4 regions of the Marinobacter sp. LQ44 genome follow, and region 4 is predicted to be linked to each of the others. Evidence: predicted binding sites of a transcription regulator. Region 4 holds the regulator's gene; each other region holds the start of a gene.
The links. The regulator FliA, encoded in region 4, starts transcription of late flagellar genes. The targets are predictions, from matches to a motif close to CTAAAGTTTNNNNNNNNNNNGCCGNTAA.

Region 1 (5,193 bases), 990 kb from region 4:
ACCTGGAACTGGCCCATGTTGATGTCTTCCAGAAGCTGGTAACGGCACCGGTCAGTGATGTCGGGAAGGCGCCGGAGGAGCATGCCCCGGCGGCAGAGGAACTGGATCAGCCGGAGCAGATGCTGGCGCAGGAAGAGCCTCAGGTGAATGCCGATGTTCCAGAGGATGTTGCGCAGTCTGACAGCGAGCCGGTCGTGGCGGAAAGCGTTCAAAGTGACGCGCAGCCGGCAACGGAACCACCTGCGGCTGAGAAAGAAGCGCCGTCTGCTCCCGTTGTTGCTGCGGAATGGCTGGCCCGGGCCGATCAGCTGCGGGTTGGCTCGTGGATCGAGATGGTGCGCGATGATACTCGTGTGCGCTGCAAGCTGGCGGCTTTTATCAAGGCAACCGGCAAGTACATTTTTGTCAACCGCAGCGGCGCCAAGGTGGCAGAATACCATCGGGATGACCTGGCGGTGGCGCTGCAGGACGGCGTTATTACGCTTCTGGACGACGGCCTGATTTTTGACCGGGCGCTGGAATCCATCATCGATAACCTCCGCCATAGTCGAAAAGATTGAAGGCGCGATTCCGTCCCGTTCCATCCATAGCATCCACCGTCGCTTTGTGATTCAATCGATTGAACATCATAAAGCGACAGTGGATACGCCTTGCCAATCTCTGACCCTTTCAACCAAGACAGCAAGCATAACAACGACTCTCTCTCTAGTCAGGCTGAACAGTTAAGGCTGACTGGTCGTTACCCTGACAGCCGATGGGTGCCCTCGCCGAATTTTGGTGCAAGACCTGAAGGCACTGCCATTTCCCTGCTGGTGGTGCACAACATCAGCCTGCCTCCGGGACAATTCGGGGGAACGGAGATTGAAGACTTTTTCTGCAACCGGCTCGACCCAGCCGCCCATCCCTATTTTGAAACCATCGCCGCCATGCAGGTCTCCGCTCATGCCCTGGTGCGTCGCGATGGTTCAGTGTTGCAGTTTGTCAGTTGCCTGGACCGGGCCTGGCATGCCGGTCGGTCCTGTTTTGACGGGCAGGAAGAGTGCAACGACTTCTCCATCGGTATTGAACTGGAGGGAGCGGACGATATTCCCTACACGCCCGAACAGTACCGTACGCTGGCAGGCATGGCGCGGTTGACCATGATGGCTTGGCCCAAAATCAGCGCCGAGCGCATTACCGGCCACTGCGATATTGCGCCCGGCCGGAAAACCGATCCTGGCCCAGCTTTCGACTGGTCGTATTTTTCCCAGCTGTTGGCACATGAGGAGATCGCCTGAATGGTGTTTGTCGTGTTTCTATTGGCCTACCTTATTCGGCGCCAACTGGATAGCCGAAACCGGCTGGATGGCGACGTGCTTTGGCGTGCCTGGTTTCACCGGGGCGCAAAAATTCAGGCGGGAAGGGAGGATGCGATTACCTCAGGACTGATCTGGGTTTTGCTGCCCGGCCTGGGGTTGGTGGGCGCGGTGTATCTACTGGAATGGTATGGGTACCGGCTGGCGGCCTATCCGCTGGAACTGATTGTGCTGGTGTTGCTGATGGGGGCGCCGGGTTGGCGGCGCCAGCTAAGTGACTATTCGGCAGCCTGGAGCCGGGGTGACATGCAGGCTGCCTGGCGGCAGATCCAGAACCGCTTGCCTCCAGAAGAACGGGGCGCCGCGCTGTCACCAGAGGCTATGCATCTGTCGTTATCCAAGGCTCTGGTGATCGGCGTATTTGAACGGTTCTTCCTGGTGGCATTCTGGTACGTGGTGGGTGGAATAGGTGCTGCACTGGTTGCCCGCGGGCTGGTGGCGTTGTCTGAACAATGGCCGCAACAGGCAGCTCGTGCCCGATTCCGAGCCCTGGCCAATCTGGCCAGCTGGATTCCTGCACGCTTGCTGTCCTGCACCCTGGGGCTGGCCGGTGATCTTGCCGGCTGGTCGAGGGAAGCGAAGAGAGTCCTTCCCGGTTTTGGAAGAAAAACCTCAGAAGTCCTCATGATTTCCGCAAACGGGTCGTTAACCGGGTATGCAATGGATCCAGCGCAGTTTGCGCGGTTGCACCCGGATGAGTGGACAAGTTTTGGTGGGCGCAGCCTGGCGGCTATACGGGGACTGTTAAACCGAAGCATGCTGGTGTGGATCTGCGCTGCCGCATTGCTGGTCATTGCCGGCGTGGTCTGAGCAACTGTAAAGAGACATTACAGAATAACACTTAAAGGTGATTAAGTTTTTCCGACCTTGGGCGATAATCAAACAAACAATCAAGATTCATTTATTAGAATCAGCGAGAGGGCACCGTGAAATATTTGATCAATCCAGCTGTTAGCCTGATGAATCGGCTGCCCATGGTCTACAAGTTCAGCCTTATCAGTATCTTGTTCCTGGGCCCGATCATTGTCCTGTCGTGGTTGGTTATTTCCAGCCTCAATCAATCCGTTCAAACCATGACCCGCGGTATCGAGGGCCTTGCCGATCTTCGCAAGGTAGACCAGCTATTGTCTGCGTCTATGGCGTATCGCGACTATCAGGCACCGGGTGTGCTAAAGGATGAAGACGAACTTTTGGGTAAGGCAGGTGCAGCGGCGGAGCAGATCGATGGCCTGTTTTCAGATCTTGCTGGAAACAACCGTTCGTTCGATTCTTCGGGTTCCTGGAAGGATCAGGTTCTGGCCTTGCAGGCAGAGTGGGAACAACTAAAGCAGGACGACAACTACCAGGGCAACATAGATCCTCAATTCAAGTATTACCACGAGTTTGTCCAGAAAGTGCTGGCCCTGTTGCCGGCGACCATTGAGATTTCCGGCCTGGGGCAGGATGCCTCCCGGGAAAACCTGTTGCTGCTCGGGCTGGTCCGCAATGCGCTGCCTGAGGCGCGGACCGTTGTCGGCAGGGCCCGTTCTTACGGCATCTTTGCGCTGGTAGATGGCCAGGTGGGTTATAACCTCAGTGAAATCCTGAATGAAATCTATGACCAGCTGACCAACCGCAGTTCCCTGCTGTCGCCGGCGTTGTCGGTTGCGGTTGAGACCTCTCCCAAACTGTCAAACCGGGCCGGTGGTGCTGTGAAACGGGTTGATGAAAGCCTGATGGCGCTGCGCGAGCAGCTGGACCTGAACATCATCACCCCAATGCGTCTGGAGCAGCCCTGGCAGGAGTTTGATGCCTCTGTTACCACCCAGTTGGAATACTACGATTCACTTAATGACAGCATTTTCGATGTGGTTTCCGGCAACCTCGAACAACGCCTGCAGCGGGAGACCGGCCAGCGCAGGTTGATTTTAGGTGCCCTGATCGGTGTGATGCTTCTGGTGGTGTACCTGTACGTGGGCTTCTTTATGTCAGTAAGAACCGCCATCAACCGGTTCAGTGAGGCGGCCCGCAGCGTCGCCGCTGGTGACATGACGGCACACATCCAGCTTAACAATCGTGATGAGCTGGGTGAGCTGACCACCGAGTTTAACAACATGACGGATCGGATTGCCGAATTGATCCGCTCTGTCAGCGGGACCACGAATGACGTTGACAGTCAGGCGGTGAGGGTTAACGAGACGGCAGCAGCCAACAGTGAAGCGGTGGCTCGCCAGATGGAAGAAACAGGCCAGATTAACGAAGCCATGGGGCAGATGGTAGAGGCGGTTAATGAGGTCACGGAAAGTGCCCACCGGGTAGCGGACAGCGCAGGCAGTGCTGAGCGTGATACTGAGACCGGCCGACAGGTTGTGGCAGCTACCGTGCAAACCATTAACCGTCTTGCGGCGGAAATCGCCGGTGCGGTAGAGGTAATCAATCGGGTAAGTTCAGACAGCGATAACATCAGCCAGGTGCTGGTTGAAATCAAGGCCATAGCCGAGCAGACCAACTTGTTGGCTCTGAACGCGGCCATTGAAGCGGCCCGGGCCGGTGAGCAGGGTCGCGGTTTTGCGGTGGTGGCTGATGAGGTGCGTTCATTGTCTCAACGCACCCACAAATCGACTGAAGAGATTGAAGGCATGATCTCCCGCCTGCAGGGTGGTGTCAAAGAAGCGGTTTCCGCCATGACCTCCAGCCACGATGCTACAGAGAAAACGGTTCAGAAGTCTGGTGAAGTGACCGAAGCGCTGGACCGCATTGCTTCGGGCATCTCTGAGATTGTGGATATGAGCCACCAGATTGCCCAGGCCGCGGAAGAGCAGTCCGCGGTGGCCAAGAACGTGAATGCCAACGTGGAGCGTATCGGCGAGTTGGGGCAGAGCACCGCTTCCAACGCCGAGGAAACGCTGGCGTCGTCCCGCCAGATGTCTGAGTTAACGGCATCGCTTCAGCGTTTGGTAGAGGCGTTCAAGGTATAGAGTTCTTACCTGTGATCAAAAAATCCGGCCCTCAGAGGCCGGATTTTTTTTGCTCCCAGAGAATTTCCTGGCTGCCATCCCGGCGGGCTAACACGCGGGCAATAACAAACAGCAGGTCAGACAGCCGGTTCAGATAGTGGCGGGACGCGGTATTGATGGAGTCTTCGTGGCCGAGCGCAACTACCACACGCTCCGCGCGACGGCAAACGGCCCGCGCCAGGTGGCATTGTGCTGCGGCAGTACAGCCTCCGGGCAGGATGAAATTCTTTAACGGTGGGAGGTCAGCGTTGTACTGGTCCAACGTGTGTTCCAGCCACTCGATGTGGTCGTCGCTGATCACCTTGCTGCCGGGGATGGCAAACTCTCCGCCAAGATCAAACAGGTGATGCTGAATACGGCGAAACGTCTCAATCAGGCCATCGTCGGATGGCAGCGTCTCGATCAACACACCAATATGACAATTCAGTTCATCCGCCATGCCCATGGCTTCCACGCGCTGCGCATTCTTGGCAATACGGTTGCCATCGGCCAGCCCGGTAGAGCCGTCGTCGCCGGTGCGGGTGTAGATTTTCGACAGGCGGTTGCCCATGCGGTTGCTCCCTTTGGTAAAAGTCAGTTCAGTTGTTGTACCTGTTCAGTGAGCATTTGGTTCACCGGGGTCGGAATACCGTGTTGCTGACCCAGTCGTGCCAGGTAACCGTTTATGAAGTCGATTTCCGTGGGTCGCCCTGCCAGCACATCCGCGCGCATTGAGGAGGTGTTGGCAGCGGTTTTGCGGGCGACCACCTCAATACTTTCGCGCAGAGCTGCCGGCGTTTGTTGCGGTTGCCCGGCGGCAGCCAGCAGGCTGCTGATTTCCTCGCACAACGGGTTTATCCACT
Region 2 (5,193 bases), 1.1 Mb from region 4:
TCTGGCAACGGCCCAGAAGTTGGCGGAAGCCGGTGCAATCCTGGTGATTGGCGCCCGCACCAAGGAAACCCTGGACGAAGTGGCAGCCGATCTGGAAGCCCGTGGCGGTAATATCCACGCGTACCAGTGCGATTTTTCCGACATGGAAGACTGTGATCGCTTTGTGAAGACGGTTCTGGATAATCACGGCCATGTAGACGTACTGGTGAATAATGCCGGCCGGTCTATCCGACGCTCGCTGTCTTTGTCGTTTGACCGTTTACACGATTTCGAGCGCACCATGCAGCTGAACTACTTCGGCTCCGTGCGTCTGATCATGGGCTTTGCGCCTGCTATGCTGGAGCGCCGCCGTGGCCATGTGGTGAATATCTCGTCCATTGGGGTACTGACCAACGCACCACGTTTCTCGGCCTATGTGGCGTCCAAGTCAGCACTGGATGCCTTCAGCCGGTGTGCGGCGGCGGAGTGGTCTGACCGCAACGTCACGTTCACCACCATCAACATGCCGTTGGTGAAAACGCCGATGATTGCGCCGACCAAGATTTACGATTCGGTACCCACGCTGTCACCGGATGAAGCGGCGCAGATGGTGGCGGATGCCATCGTTTACCGGCCGAAGCGTATTGCGACTCGCCTGGGTGTCTTTGCCCAGGTTCTGCATGCCCTGGCGCCGAAGATGGGTGAGATTATCATGAACACCGGTTACCGGATGTTCCCGGATTCTCCGTCTGCCGCTGGTAGCAAGTCTGGTGAGAAGCCCAAGGTATCGACCGAGCAGGTGGCGTTCGCGGCCATTATGCGAGGCATCTACTGGTAAGCCGTCTCCAGGCAAGAAAAAACCCGCTTCGGCGGGTTTTTTGGGTTCTGGCAGTTAGCTTGTCGCTTCTTCCTCTGGCTCAATGAGTGGCGGCGGAAAACCGCCCAGCTCTTTCCAGCGGTTCACAATGCCGCAGAACAGGTCTGCGGTTTTTTCTGCATCGTAGGCTGCGGAGTGGGCTTCCTTGTTACTGAAAGGGATGCCTGCCAGTTTACAAGCCTGTGCCAGCACCGTATGGCCATAGGCCAGGCCAGCCAGAGTTGCTGTATCAAAGGTGGAGAAGGGGTGGAACGGGTTGCGTTTGATGTCGGCCCGCAAGGCAGCCGCAAACACAAAGTTGTGGTCAAAGGTGGCGTTGTGGCCGACCAGTACCGCGCGCTTGCAGTCGTGGGCTTTCACCGCTTTTCGGATCGGAGAGAAGATTTCGCTCAGGCCTTCCCGCTCCGGAACCGCCTCACGTTCCGGGTTCCAGGGGTCGATGCCGGTGAAGTCCAGGGCAGACTGCTCCAGGTTGGCGCCTTCGAAGGGGTCAATCTGCTGTACGTGGGTTTCCCCCCGGCGCAGCAAGCCATCGTCGTCCATGGTCAGTATGACGGCGGCAATTTCCAGCAGGGCGTCCCGCTCCGGATTGAAACCGGCGGTTTCAACATCGACAACCACCGGCAGGAAGCCGCGGAAACGTTGGGACATAGGATGTGGCGGCTTGTTTTCTTCTGACACTCGAACTCCGATGTTCGTGTTATGAATGAATAGTGAATTACGCCATGCGCCAGTGAACGGTTTCACCGGCCTTCAAGGGTACGATGTTACCGTCGGCCAACGGCAGTTGCTCTGGCATGGTCCAGGGCTCACGTACCAGGGTAATGGTGTCGGTGTTTCGTGGCAGGCCGTAAAAGTCGGCGCCGTTGAAACTGGCAAAGGCTTCCAGTTTGTCGAGAATGCCGAGTTCCTCAAAGACGTCTGCGTACAGGCCAATGGCGCCGTAGGCAGAATAGCAACCGGCGCAGCCGCAGGCGGCTTCCTTTTTGTCGCGGGCGTGGGGGGCGGAATCTGTGCCCAGGAAGAAGCGAGGATCGCCGCTGGCAACCGCTTCGCGCAGCGCCAGCTGATGCTTGTTCCGTTTCAGGATCGGCAGGCAATACAGATGAGGGCGGATACCGCCCACCAGCATATGGTTCCGGTTGTACATCAGGTGCTGTGGCGTCACGGTGGCGGCCAGGTTGCCGCCGGTATGGGCGCGCACAAACTCGGCGGAATCCGCCGTGGTGATGTGCTCCAGCACCACTTTCAGGGTTGGGAAGGCCTCGATGGTTGGGCTCAGGACCCGATCAAGAAACACTTTTTCCCGGTCGAAGATATCAATGTCGGCATCCGTGACTTCGCCGTGAACCAGAAGCAGCATGCCGCACTCGGCCATGGCTTCGAGTACCGGGTAAATATTGCGGATATCGGTAACACCCGATTCTGAATTGGTGGTGGCGCCCGCCGGGTAGAGTTTGGCAGCGACAACACCTGCGGCCTTGGCTTCCCGAATGGTTTCCGGCGTCATGCTTTCTGTCAGGTACAGCGTCATCAGTGGCTCGAAGGCGGTATTGCCGGCGGCTGCCCGGATCCGGTCACGGTAGGCCACGGCGGCTGCGGCGTCGGTTACCGGTGGCACCAGATTGGGCATGATGATCGCCCGGCCAAAGCAGGCGGCCGTTGCCGGCACCACGCTGTTCAGTACAGCACCGTCGCGCACGTGCAGGTGCCAGTCGTCGGGGCGGGTGATGGTGAGTGTTCTGGTCATGATGGTATCCTCAAAGCAGCCAAAAAGTTTTGCGGATTATATCAGAAGGCGGATGGGAATGTTTTTGCTAATCCAGCCCCTTTGTGGCTCAAGTAATCATTTTGAACGCCGTTAAACAGTCATGTTGGAAACAGACCCGGTTTTCGAGGCGCTCTCACAATGACTTATTCGCTTCGCCATTTGCTTCATCAAAAACTGGCAGCTGCAGGCGTGTCGGCTTTGCTTGCAGTGGCAGCTACGCCTGTTTTGGCGACAAGCTACGGTGCCGGCATTGAGAATAGCCAGTGGTACCTGTCGGAATCTGTGTTTGAGTGTTCCCTGGTACACGAGGTACCGGGATACGGCAGGGCGGTTTTCCGCCATCGGGCCGGCGAAGCGTTGAGTTTCTATCTGGAATCCGAGATCCCGGTGATGCGCCCCGGTCGCGGCCAGCTAGTGGTGGAAGCGCCAGCCTGGCGTCCTGGCGTGGCGCCCCGGGCCATCGGCTCGGTAACGGTCTCTGACCAGCCCAGGGCGGTCACGGTCAGCAGTCGTGAGGCAACGCTGATGACTCAGGGCTTGTTGCAGGGAATGCGCCCGACCGTCACACGAGCTGCCCGTTATGATGACCGGCCCGTGCGGGTCCAACTTTCCAACGTTAATTTCTCAGGCCCGTACTCGGGCTACCGGGAGTGCGTATCCAGCCTGCTGCCGGTGAACTACGACCAGATTCGTCGTTCCCGAGTGCCGTTTGTCAGCGGCAGTACCAGCCTGTCTGATACCGACAGGCAGCTGCTGGATAACATCGTGACCTACGTAATGGCGGATTCCACCGTTGAGCGGATATTTGTGGACGGCCATTCAGACAGTGTTGGCAGCCGCATCGATAACCGGGCGCTGTCCGAAGAGCGGGCGAATGTGGTGGCGGACTATCTGCGATCCCGCGGTATCGATGATGACCTTCTGATTGTGCGTGGGCACGGTGACCAGTTCCCGGTTTCCCGCCGGCATGCGGATAATCGCCGTACCACCATTCGCTTGCAACGGCAGGGCGAGCGCCCCGAGTTACAGCAGGCGAACGGCCCGGGTATGGATTTCTCAGGCTGAATGGAGCGGGACTTGTCAGTAAACCGTGCTGAGCAGGTCCAGGTGGGCGGTGACGCTTTCGGCCAGCGCTTTCAGGTGATATCCCCCCTCCAGAGTTGACACAATCCGGTCGTTTGCGTGGTCATGGGCCACGCTGATCAGCATTTCCGTCAACCAGCGATAGTCGTCCACTTCCAGATTCAGGTCTGCCATCGGGTCGAGTTTATGGCCGTCAAAACCGGCGGAAATCAGTACCAGCTGCGGGCGGAAATCCTGCAATTTCTTAAGCCACGCTGCTTCCACCGCTTTACGGTAGTCCAGAGCCGAGCAGTTGGCCTCGATCGGCGCATTGATAATGTTGTCCGCCTGGCGATGCACATGGGAGTGTGGATAGAAAGGGTGCTGGAAGCTGGAGCACATCAGGGTGCGTTCGTCTCCGCTAACGATGTCCACGGTGCCGTTGCCCTGATGCACATCGAAATCAACGATAGCAACCCGTTCCAGGTGGTGGAAGGTGAGGGCGCGCATGGCTGCCAGTGCCACGTTGTTATAGAAGCAGAACCCCATGGATTTGGAGCGCTCGGCATGGTGCCCGGGTGGGCGGGCGCAGACAAACGCGTTGGTCACCTGACTACTCATTACCATATCGACCGCCTGGATATTGCCGCCGGCGGCCAGTCGGGCGGCGCGCAGGGTATCCGGCATCATGGCGGTGTCCGGATCGGTAAACACCCGGCCCCGGGTAGGCTGCATCATATCTAGCTGTTGAAGGTAAGTCTCGGGGTGCACCGTTAACAGCTGGTCACGGGTAATTTCTTCCGGTCGAACCCAGTCCAGATCCCGTTCCAGGTGAGTGTCTGCCAGATACGCGAGGATGGTGGAGATTCGCTCAGGGCATTCCGGGTGCTCCGGGCCCATGTTGTGTTTCATGCAGTCATCGTGGGAGAAAAATGCCGTGGTCATACGTCTAGCCTGAACCTGGATATGCTTATTATTCAGGCCATGTTATCAGGGAAAACCGAGGTTTGTCGTATTTCTTTGGTCTAATGGTTGTGATAGCCGATTTACATCAGGAAATACCCATCTAAGATAAGGTATACATTGATAAGTAACCTGTTTTATTGAGATTCTTATCTACCTATATGTTGCTCATGGCCCGGGAGAATCACTTTGAGTACCCGCTATCTGGAAAGTCTGTTCAATCCTGAATCCATTGCTGTGATTGGTGCATCCGAACGGGCAAACAACCTTGGCGGTATGGTGCTTCGTAACCTGCTTGGTGGCGGTTATCCCGGCCGTCTGGTGGTGGTCAACCAGACCGACTACGACAATGTACACGGTGTTCCCTGCGTCAAGAAAGTCTCGAAGCTGGATTTCAGCCCGGACCTGGCCATTATCTGTACGCCACCGGATACCGTGCCGAAAATGATTCGAAAGCTCGGCGAATGTGGTGTGCGTACTGCCATTGTGATGACCGGCGGTATGTCACGTACCCACAGTAAAACCGGGCAGCCGTTGATGT
Region 3 (5,193 bases), 1.2 Mb from region 4:
GTGTCGTTGGAGGAATCGATGGTGATGTTGGTGGTCTTGTCACCCACCTGAAGCGCCATGGTGCCACGGCCAACGCTGGTGGCATCCCGGTCGGCGAACACATCCCGGCTGGCCAGGGCCTGAGACTGCGCCAGACTTTTCACGTCCAGGCTGTAAGAGCCGCGGCTGGCCTTGCTGGCATCCACCGACACATCAATGTTGCTACCCGAGGAAGTGGCCGAAAACGACTTCATCGCATCCGCAGAACCGAGCTGACGCATAGGCAGGCGCAGCTCCGTAACAGCGCTGCGCAACTTGCCATAGGCAGAAATAAGCGCCTCTGTACGCTCTGTTCTTTGATCCAGCCGAACTTCCGTGGGCCTGCGCTCTGCAGCCACCAACTGGTCGACAAGATCCGACGTCAAAACGCCGGAGCCGATACCTAACGATGAAATACTGGCCATAACCGTGCCTCCTCAGGGGGGCGGAATCTCTGTACTGATCAGTTTATCGGCAGCAGGCGGCAAAACTTTGCCTCTTTTGCCCTAAATATAGAACCGATTTGTAACTGTGTGTATCTAAACTTTTTTAGCCACGGACGACACGGACATTCACGGACAAGAAACGAAACCGAACTGCTTGACCGTCCGTGTTAGTCCGTGTCGTCCGTGGCTAAACCAATCCTTTCAAACGCGAACACCGCCGGCTCCTCTCAGAGGCGGCGGTGCTGAAATACCGTCGTTTTCATCCGCGCAAAAGCGGCAAGCTTTTACACCTTGATGTTAAACAACGTCAGCGGTTCGTCCTGCTGCAATTTTTCTGCCAACCTCATTGCCACTTCATCCGGGATCTGGCGGATGACTTCCTGGGTTTGCTGATCAACCACCTTTACGATGGTCTGGCCCATTTCATTATCCACTTCAAACTGAAGATCCCGCTGCACGGTTTGAACAAAGTCGTTCAACTGGCTAACCGCCTCATTCAGCTCCTTGCGCTGCTCTTCATTACGGGCCTGCAGCTTTTCAGCCTGCGAAGCCTGTTGAGCAACCTGGGGAGCCTGCACCTGGCGGGTACCGGCAGCCGAAGCTGCAAGGTCAGGGGCGTTCCGGCCCTCGGCCTGAGATGACGACAGTGCCTTGGCCGGAGCCTGGGCGCCGGAGCGCACCAGTTTCAGGTCCGGGCTGTTCAGGTTAACGTCATTCATAGCTTTACCTCGCTATCCTTCAACGGCGGAAAGCCGGAACCCGAAGGTTCCGGCTGCAACCGCTATGCCCCTTACTGCAGGAGGGACAGAACCTGCTGAGGACGGGCGTTCGCCTGAGCCAGCACGGAGATACCGGCCTGCTGCAGTACCTGGGATTTAGCCAGGTTGGCGGTTTCTGCCGCGAAGTCAGCGTCCAGGATACGGCTGTTGGAGGCGCTGAGGTTCTCGACCGAGGTGCTCAGGTTTGCGATGGTGGATTCGAAGCGGTTTTGGACTGCACCGAGCTCACTTCGGAAACTGTTCACTGTCTGTAACGCTGAGTCGATCCTTTTAATAGCATCGTTGGCATTAGCAACGTCGGTAACACTCAAGCTGGAGAGGTTACCAGTGGCCGCTGCAAGCTGGCCATCATCGAAACCTGCAACCGTCGGATCGTCACCGCCGATCGTGATATCTTCAAGCGCCTCAATTGTCACTTGTCCGCGGAGCACAGCGCCTGCGGCAGTACCGATTGTCAATGCGAGCCCGGACGTGCTTCCAGTCGCCGTAGCCGCAGCGGTTCCGACAGCCGTTGTCTCAGCAGTGATGGTAATGTTTTTGCCGTCCGCATTAGTCAGGATAACACCAGTAGAGTTGCTACTCGCAGTCAACCCCTCAATACCCTGCGCATTGATCGCGGCAGCGAGGCCTGCACTATCTAGCGAATTGGTGGAGCCGGCCGCAATGGTCTCAGTCACGGTGACAGCAGAGGCTGTGCCCACGCTGATCGACAATGAGTATACAGTGTCGTTACCAGAAGTGGCCGCAGCTCCATCAATCGCGGCAAACGTCACATCCTGTACGTTGGTTGCCGAAACAGAGGTCAGGCCCTGAACATTGGCATCTTTTATTGCCTGAGCCTTATCTTCCGCCGAGTCCGATGATGAGGCACCAATTGTAACAAAGTCTCCATCCCCCACCTTAATCTGCAAATCCCCAGCGGCGAGCGCAGCATCACTCACGTCAGCAGTACCAGTCATCGTGGCGAGAGACCCAATCTGCTGGAGACGAGTGCCCTGAGTAAAGTCAACACCAATCACTTCTCCGGCGTTAGCGCCGACTTGGAAGTCCTGCTGACCAAAGGAACCGTCAAGCACCTTCAAACCATTGAACGCGGTCTGCGTTGAAATACGCTCGACTTCAGCCAGTCGCTGCTGCACCTCGTCGTTAAGTGCAGCTCGATCAGAAGAGCTGTTGGTAGCGTTAGCCGACTGAACTGCGAGCTCGCGAATCCGCTGGAGGTTGTTAGTGATCTCATTAAGAGCACCTTCAGCAGTCTGCGCCAAAGAGATGCCGTCATTGGCATTGCGGGTGGCAACGTTCAAGCCAGAAATCTGGGACTGAAACCGCGTCGAAATCGCCAGACCCGCAGCGTCATCCTTCGCGGAGTTAATACGAAGACCTGAGGACAGACGCTGCAATGCTTGGTCGTTCATCCCCTGAGACTTACTGAGTTGGTTCTGTGCGTTTAGTGACGCTACGTTGGTGTTGATACCGAGAGCCATAATGCTTCTCCTTCGACTGATGTCGTCATTTCATGGATGAGGCCTAGCGCTCGACTTACATGTTAAGAGCGCCACCCTGTTATCCTGATTAACGGCACTGAGCCAAATTGCTTTAGAAAAAAACTGAAGATTTTGTAAAGGAATGTAAAACCGGCAATCTCTTTCCCTTCGCCTCCCACAACACCCATCAGGTTTCAGACTCATAGCACCAGATAAAGTATTTAAAAACAAAACGATAAATCTATTTTAAAAAAACTGGCACACCCTTCGCTTAGTGACAACCAAGACGGTAACTCAACGAATTTCTGCCGAAGCGCACGATCCAAAATAGAGTCCTAGCTACCGGCAACTCTGAGCAAGGAGAATTGATATGCCTCAGGTGATTAATACCAACATTGCTTCATTGAACGCCCAAAGAAACCTGAATGCCTCACAAGGCGATGCAAACGTGGCACTGCAGCGACTATCCTCCGGCCTCCGAATAAATTCGGCCAAAGACGATGCGGCCGGCCTCGCCATATCCACACGGTTTCAGTCCCAAATTTCCGGTCTAAATGTCGCCCAAAGAAATGCTAGTGACGGTATATCCCTTGCACAAACTACCGAAGGAGCATTAAACGAAGTCATTAACAACCTGCAGCGCGTTAGAGATCTGGCAGTTCAATCTGCCAACGCGACCAACAGTGCGTCCGACAGAATCGCGCTTGATCAAGAGGTTCAGCAGCGAATCGAAGAAATACAGCGAATAGCTGAACAAACAAACTTTAACGGCCTGAAGGTTCTGGATGGGTCCTTCGGGGAGAAAACATTCCAGGTCGGCGCGAATTCGGGTGATACCATCAGCGTCGATTTGTCCCGTGGGTCTAGAGCCGATCAAATTGGCTCACTCGCATCTTCGGGCCCGCGCCAGATATCAGATGTTCCGTTAGCTGATGGTGATTTAACGATTTCTGTAGGACAAAGCGAAGCCTATCCGATACCTGGAACCGGAACAGACGCTTCTGCCGAAGCCACAGTAAATGCCATTGAACAGGCGAACATACCAGGATTACCTACTGTTTCGGCAACCAACGTACAGGATGTGACGTTTGCCGCGATTGATGGAGCTGCGGCCACTTCTGGTAACGACACTGTATACTCATTGTCGATCAGCGTGGGCACAGCCTCTGCTGTCACCGTGACTGAGACCATTGCGGCCGGCTCCACCAATTCGCTAGATAGTGCAGGCCTCGCTGCCGCGATCAATGCGCAGGGTATTGAGGGGTTGACTGCGAGTAGCAACTCTACTGGTGTTATCCTGACTAATGCGGACGGCAAAAACATTACCATCACTGCTGAGACAACGGCTGTCGGAACCGCTGCGGCTACGGCGACTGGAAGCACGTCCGGGCTCGCATTGACAATCGGTACTGCCGCAGGCGCTGTGCTCCGCGGACAAGTGACAATTGAGGCGCTTGAAGATATTACCATCGGCGGTAATGCGCCAGAGAATGCCGGTTTTCTCGCGGGTGGCGAAACCATTACTGCCTCGGGGAACCTTGAAGGTGTTGATATTCGAACCATGGCCGGCGCCAACGATGCAATAAAACGCGTTGATTCAGCGCTTACCACAATCAATGCTATCCGAAGTGAGCTAGGCGCCGTCCAAAACCGCTTCGAGTCCACGATCGCGAATCTAAGCACCACATCAGAAAATCTGAGCGCAGCAAACAGTCGAATTCGTGACGCAGACTTCGCTGCAGAGACTGCCGAGCTTGCTCGAACTCAGGTCCTTCAGCAGGCAGGCTTGTCGGTTCTAGCGCAAGCAAACGCGAGACCTCAGCAGGTACTCCAGCTCCTCCAAGGATAAGTTTCAGACAAAGCATAGCTCCGTAACGAGCCCTTCGGTACGGAGCTATTCCTTACGCCTGACTTATAACCATATGCTAAGATGACTCAAAACTCAGCAGCATCCCGGAGTTCGCAGTGATTAAAAACAAAGCCCTGGAATTTGTTCGTCGTCGCGAAAACAACCTCCTTTTCTTCAAGAAATTTTACCCTGACATCTACCGTTACTACGCAAACTATACGCTGACCGAAGCTGAAGTCGTTATTAGCAACGTAGAAGACGAACTCGACCTTAATCTGGGAGAAGTATCTCTATATCAAGGACAAGGCAAACAACGAGCGCACCAAGGTGTCGAGCTCTTCAAGTCAACATTCGCGCACAATAAATTACTCCCATCGCTTCCCCCGCCTTGGCCCGGTGATTACCACCATCCTCGCTTCGCTCACCGCGCAATCGACCAGATCATCAGGAAATCACCATTAAACAAAGAAGACTTCAAAGGATACCCAATCCCAAACTTCTACCCATTGGTTGTTTTCCAAGGCGTGGGACTTGGCCTTCAAATTGAGGAGCTCGTCACAACAACGGATGTTGAAAACGCAATAGTGATTGAGCCTAATTTAGAAATTTTTGGTGCC
Region 4 (5,193 bases):
CTTTTCGGCCAGCTCCACCCCTTCACGACCATTGGTTGCCGCACCGACAACCTCGATCTGCCCCGAGGCCGTGAGGATTTCCGTCAGCCGTTTGCGAAAGAACCCTGAATCATCAACAACCAGGACAGAAACTGTCATCCATTTCTCCTAAACAATCCTGCATGTTGTCTGCCCTGGCACCGCTAACCGTAATGTTGAAGAAGGCTGGGTACGTCAATAATCAGGGCAATGCGGCCGTCACCGGTGATGGTGGCCCCGGCCATACCGGGCGTACCCTGTAACGCCCGCCCCAGGGGCTTGATCACCACCTCTTCCTGGCCGATCAGCTGGTCCACCACGAACCCGACCTGCTTTGTACCCATGGCCACAATCACCACATGGGCGTTTTCCGGCTCTTTCTGACCAGCCGCGCCATGTACCAGCCAGCGCTTGATGTGGAACAGCGGGAATACCTTGTCACGAACCACGATGCATTCCCGGCCATCGACGATGTTCGTTTTCGACAGATCGAGATGGAAAATTTCAACCACGTTCACCAGGGGCAAGGCGAAGGACTGATCGCCCAGCATGATCATCAGCGTAGGCATGATCGCCAGGGTGAGCGGCACCTTGATAAGAATGCTGGTGCCCTTGCCCTGTTCAGACACGATGTTGATCTGGCCGTTAAGTTGGCCGATCTTGGTTTTCACCACGTCCATGCCCACGCCCCGGCCAGACACATCGGATATCTGTTCCTTGGTCGAGAAACCGGCGGCAAAAATCAGGTTAAAACACTCGTTATCGGTCAGTCGATCCGCTGCATCCTGGTCGTACAGCCCCTTCTCCACCGCTTTTCGGCGCAGAACATCAGGGTTCATACCCGCGCCATCGTCAGAGATGGAAAGCAGGATATGATCCCCCTCCTGTTCCGCTGACAGGGTAACGGTGCCAGCACGGGGCTTACCGGCCTTCTCTCGCACCTCTGGCATTTCAATGCCATGATCAACGGAGTTTCTTACCAGGTGAACCAGCGGGTCGGACAGCGCTTCGACCAGGTTCTTGTCCAGGTCGGTTTCTTCCCCGTGCATCACCAGGTTGATTTCTTTCTTCAGCCCTCGGGCCAGGTCTCGTACCACCCGTGGGAAGCGCCCGAATACCTTTTTGATCGGTTGCATGCGGGTCTGCATGACCGCCGCCTGCAAATCGGTGGTCACCACGTCGAGGTTGGCGACCGCCTTGTGCATATGTTCATCTTCGCTCTCGGAGCCCAGACGCTGCAGACGATTACGGACCAGCACCAGCTCACCCACCATATTCATGATGTCGTCAAGGCGCTTGGTATCCACCCGCACGGTGGTCTCAGCTGTGGGCGCCGCATCTCTTGCCGGAGCGGCGGGGGCTGCCGGTTTGGCTTCCTGCTTGGCGGGTTCCGGTTGTTTTGGCTCCGGCTTCTTTGGCTCAGGCCTGGCCGCAGGCTCAGGTTTGGTCTCCCCTGCGGGGGCTGCACCAGGGCTCTTGCCTTTGCCGTGCAGCTCATCCAGCAGATTTTCAAACTCGTCATCGGTGATCAGATCATCACCAGTGGATGATTTTGCCGGTTCTTCTGGTTCCGGCTCCGGCGGGGTGTCGTTATCAACAACCGGGGCGCCGGCAAACTGGCCTTTGCCGTGCAACTGATCCAGCAGGGCTTCAAATTCGTCGTCGGTGATCTCGTCGCCGTCTGATCCGGCGTCATTGGCGGAGGTGTTTTCCGGTGCGGCCGCCGGCTGTTGCTCCGCACCTTTTTCATCGGCCAGGGCATCCAGCAGTTGCTCAAACTCTTCGTCGGTAATATCACCGGAATCATTGCCCGCACCCACGGCAGGTTCGGGTTCTGGGGTTGGCGTTACCGGCGCTGCCGTGTCGCCTTCCGGCTTGGCAAGTTCATCCAGCGCGGCGATCAATTCGTCCGGAGCCGGCGTCGGCTCTTCACGGTTACGAACCTGATCAAACATGGCGTTGACGTGGTCCAGGGCTTCCAGCACCACGTCCATCAATTCGGAGGTAACCTTGCGCTTGTGGTTGCGAAGGATATCGAACACATTTTCCGCAGAGTGACAGCAGTTGACCAGCGCTTCGAGCTGCAGGAACCCGGCACCGCCCTTGACCGTGTGGAAACCACGGAAGATGGCGTTGAGCAGGTTGCTGTCATCCGGATGCTGCTCAAGATCTACCAGCTGCTCGGACAGCTTTTCGAGAATCTCGCCGGCCTCAACCAGGAAGTCCTGCAGGATCTCTTCGTCGGCATCAAACGCCATGCGTCACCCTCTATAATCGTTCAGAAACCGAGACTGGATAACAGGTCATCAACGTCGTCCTGCCCCGAAACTACATCATCACGCTCCTCAGCCTTGATCTGAGGCCCTACCCCTTTTTCGGCCGATTCTTCTTTTTCTTCAATCTGGTGCACAGTGCCGGTGAGCTGGTCCACGTGGCTGGCCATCACCACCAGGCCAAGCAGGTTCTCTTCGACTTCTTTCACAAGGGCCGTGACTTTCTGGATAACCTGCCCGGTAAGATCCTGAAAGTCCTGGGCCAGAAGGACTTCAGACAGATTGCTGTACAGGGTATCGGAATCTGTCGCCAGGCCCGCAAAGAAGCGATCAATGCGTCCGTACAGTTCCCGGAATTCTGCCGGCTCCATTTCCCGACGGCGCAACCGCTGCCATTCGTCTCGCAGGGCGGTCGCTTCGTCGCGCATGGTGTGCGCCACCGGCATGCTTTCTTCGACCAGGTCCATGGTGCGATTGGCCGCCTGGCTGGTCATCTGGACAACGTAGGCCAGCCGATCCGAGGCATCGGACATCTTGGACAAGACTTCTTTCTGCTCGGCACTGCGGGCGTCTATCTGAAAATTCCGGATAGCCTCGTGCAGGCTCCGGGTCAACCGCCCCACTTCCCGATAGAGGCTCTGGTCGCGAACTTCACTTAGCTCGTTGATCACCGACATTGCCCGGGCGTAGTTACCGGAACTGATGCATTCGGCCAACTCCGAACTCTGCTGCTGGAGCTTTTCGGTTACCTCCGGGTCGAGGCCCTGATGGTTCTCGTTCTTGTCAGTCATGACAGCCATCCGACCTCTGGTTACTGGATTCGCTCGAAGATCTTCTCAATCTTTTCCTTGAGAACGGCAGCAGTAAACGGTTTGACGACGTACCCGTTAACGCCGGCCTGGGCCGCCGCCACAATCTGGTCACGCTTGGCCTCCGCAGTTACCATCAGCACCGGCAGGTTCTTCAGGTTCTCGTCTGCCCGCACCGCCTTGAGCAGATCAAAACCCGACATGCCTGGCATGTTCCAGTCGGTCACCAGGAAGTCGTACTTGCCGCTCCTGAGCATGGGCAAGGCAGTGTTGCCATCGTCCGCTTCATCCGTATTGGTGAAGCCAAGATCGCGCAGCAGATTCTTGATGATTCGCCGCATTGTGGAAAAGTCATCCACAATGAGAATTTTCATGTTTTTGTCCAATGGGACCTCCAGTCAGTAACACCCGGATTTCATTAAGCCTTTTGAAAGTCTAGCAGGCCGCTGCTTTAACCGCTTATTGTGTGTTGTTTGGCCGCGTTGTAAAGCGCCGGTTACCAAAATCTACACAGTTACGCGCCGCGCGGTCAGCGCCGGCCCGGTTTATTCTGGCTCGTCTTCCCGCCAATCGGACAACCGTCCCCTGAGACGAAGGGCCGCCTGGCTATGAATCTGGCTGACCCGGCTCTCGCTGACGCCAAGCACCGCGCCAATTTCCTTCAGGTTGAGCTCTTCCTGGTAGTAGAGGCTCAACACCAGCTTTTCTCGCTCAGGAAGCTCTTCGATTGCCTCTGCCAGGCTTTTCTGGAATGCATTTGATGCAATGCCATCCAGGGGATTATCGCTGGCCTCTGTTTCTTCTATCGGCAGCTCCCCGGATTCATTGAGCTCATCAAGGCTAAAAAGTCGGCCACTGTTGGCGTCTGCCAGGGAGGCATGATATTCCGACAGCTCAATGCCCAACTCTTCGGCAACATCAACATCCTGGGCCTCGCGCCCGGTGCGGTCTTCAACCGTCTTGATGGCTGCGGCGATACGGCGGGCATTGCGGTGAACGGAGCGGGGAACCCAGTCGCCCTTGCGGATTTCATCCACCATGGCACCGCGGATACGAATACCTGCGTAGGTTTCAAAGGTGGCACCCTTGCCGGTGGAATAGCGTTGCGCAGCTTCCAGCAGGCCGATCATGCCCGCCTGCATGAGATCTTCAAGCTGGACCGAAGCCGGCAAACGGGCCATCAAGTGTAGGGCGATTTTCTTGACCAGCGGCGCATGCTCCTCAATCAGCTGAGAGGGGCCTTTTGCGCCAGCCTGATGGTAGATTCCCAGGTTTTTCGCCAATGTCATGTATCCGGTTTTCTTATAGGACTGGATTCAGATCAGACTTCGACGAGCCTCTCCACGAAAAACTCCAGATGCCCTCTTGGCGATGATGGCAGCGGCCAGCTGTCCACTTTCTCTGCCAGGGCACGGATCGCCAGCGACGCCTTGGCCCGTGGATAGGCATCCAGAACGGCCCGCTGCCGCTGGACGGCTTTTTTGACGGCTTCGTCGTAAGGCACGATACCTACATATTGTAGTGCTACATCAAGGAAACGCTCGGTGACACGGGTCAGTTTTTCATACAGATGCCGGCCTTCCTGCTCGTTTCGCACCTGATTCGCCAGAATACGGAAACGGTTGGTGCCGTAGTCGCGATTCATCAGTTTGATCAGGGCATAGGCATCGGTGATCGAGGTAGGCTCATCGCACACCACCAGCAGCAATTCCTGGGAGGCCCGCAGGAAACTGACGACGGACTCGGAAATACCGGCTGCAGTGTCAACAATCAGCACATCAATCTGGTCACCCAGCTCGCTGAAGGCGTTGATCAGCCCCGCATGTTCCATCGGGCTCAACTGGGTCATACGCTGGGTGCCGGACGATGCGGGGACAATCTTGATACCACCCGGGCCGTTGACCAGCACGTCCTTGAGGTCGCACTCGCCACTGAGCACATCCTGCAGGTTGCGATTGGCGGTAATGCCCAACAGCACGTCGATATTGGCAAGGCCAAGGTCTGCATCCAGCAACACCACCCGTCGGCCTTTCTGGGCCAGCGCGATACCGAGGTTGACGGACACATTACTCTTGCCGACACCGCCCTTGCCG

Region 1: the regulator FliA is predicted to act here: its motif matches at 2,206-2,233, upstream of ASQ50_RS03305 (methyl-accepting chemotaxis protein).
Region 2: the regulator FliA is predicted to act here: its motif matches at 2,694-2,721, upstream of ASQ50_RS03775 (flagellar protein MotY).
Region 3: the regulator FliA is predicted to act here: its motif matches at 2,816-2,843, upstream of ASQ50_RS04175 (flagellin).

What each region holds. Positions count from the first base shown of each region.
Region 1 is NZ_CP014754.1:694,546-699,738, reverse strand. Features, by position in the region: gene ASQ50_RS03320 (DUF1631 domain-containing protein) at 1-560, shown strand, start outside; gene ampD (1,6-anhydro-N-acetylmuramyl-L-alanine amidase AmpD) at 729-1,277, shown strand; gene ASQ50_RS03310 (hypothetical protein) at 1,278-2,165, shown strand; gene ASQ50_RS03305 (methyl-accepting chemotaxis protein) at 2,282-4,312, shown strand; gene ASQ50_RS03300 (cob(I)yrinic acid a,c-diamide adenosyltransferase) at 4,344-4,901, opposite strand; gene ASQ50_RS03295 (ketopantoate reductase family protein) at 4,925-5,193, opposite strand, start outside.
Region 2 is NZ_CP014754.1:797,718-802,910, reverse strand. Features, by position in the region: gene ASQ50_RS03790 (SDR family oxidoreductase) at 1-817, shown strand, start outside; gene rnt (ribonuclease T) at 872-1,537, opposite strand; gene pyrC (dihydroorotase) at 1,575-2,606, opposite strand; gene ASQ50_RS03775 (flagellar protein MotY) at 2,766-3,692, shown strand; gene ASQ50_RS03770 (histone deacetylase family protein) at 3,708-4,634, opposite strand; gene ASQ50_RS03765 (GNAT family N-acetyltransferase) at 4,842-5,193, shown strand, end outside.
Region 3 is NZ_CP014754.1:885,594-890,786, forward strand. Features, by position in the region: gene fliD (flagellar filament capping protein FliD) at 1-443, opposite strand, end outside; gene ASQ50_RS04170 (flagellar protein FlaG) at 749-1,183, opposite strand; gene ASQ50_RS04175 (flagellin) at 1,255-2,727, opposite strand; gene ASQ50_RS21720 (flagellin) at 3,098-4,576, shown strand; gene ASQ50_RS04185 (6-hydroxymethylpterin diphosphokinase MptE-like protein) at 4,693-5,193, shown strand, end outside.
Region 4 is NZ_CP014754.1:4,139,543-4,144,735, reverse strand. Features, by position in the region: gene ASQ50_RS18965 (protein-glutamate methylesterase/protein-glutamine glutaminase) at 1-138, opposite strand, end outside; gene ASQ50_RS18960 (chemotaxis protein CheA) at 183-2,276, opposite strand; gene ASQ50_RS18955 (protein phosphatase CheZ) at 2,297-3,082, opposite strand; gene cheY (chemotaxis response regulator CheY) at 3,103-3,486, opposite strand; gene ASQ50_RS18945 (RNA polymerase sigma factor FliA) at 3,646-4,389, opposite strand; gene ASQ50_RS18940 (MinD/ParA family protein) at 4,422-5,193, opposite strand, start outside.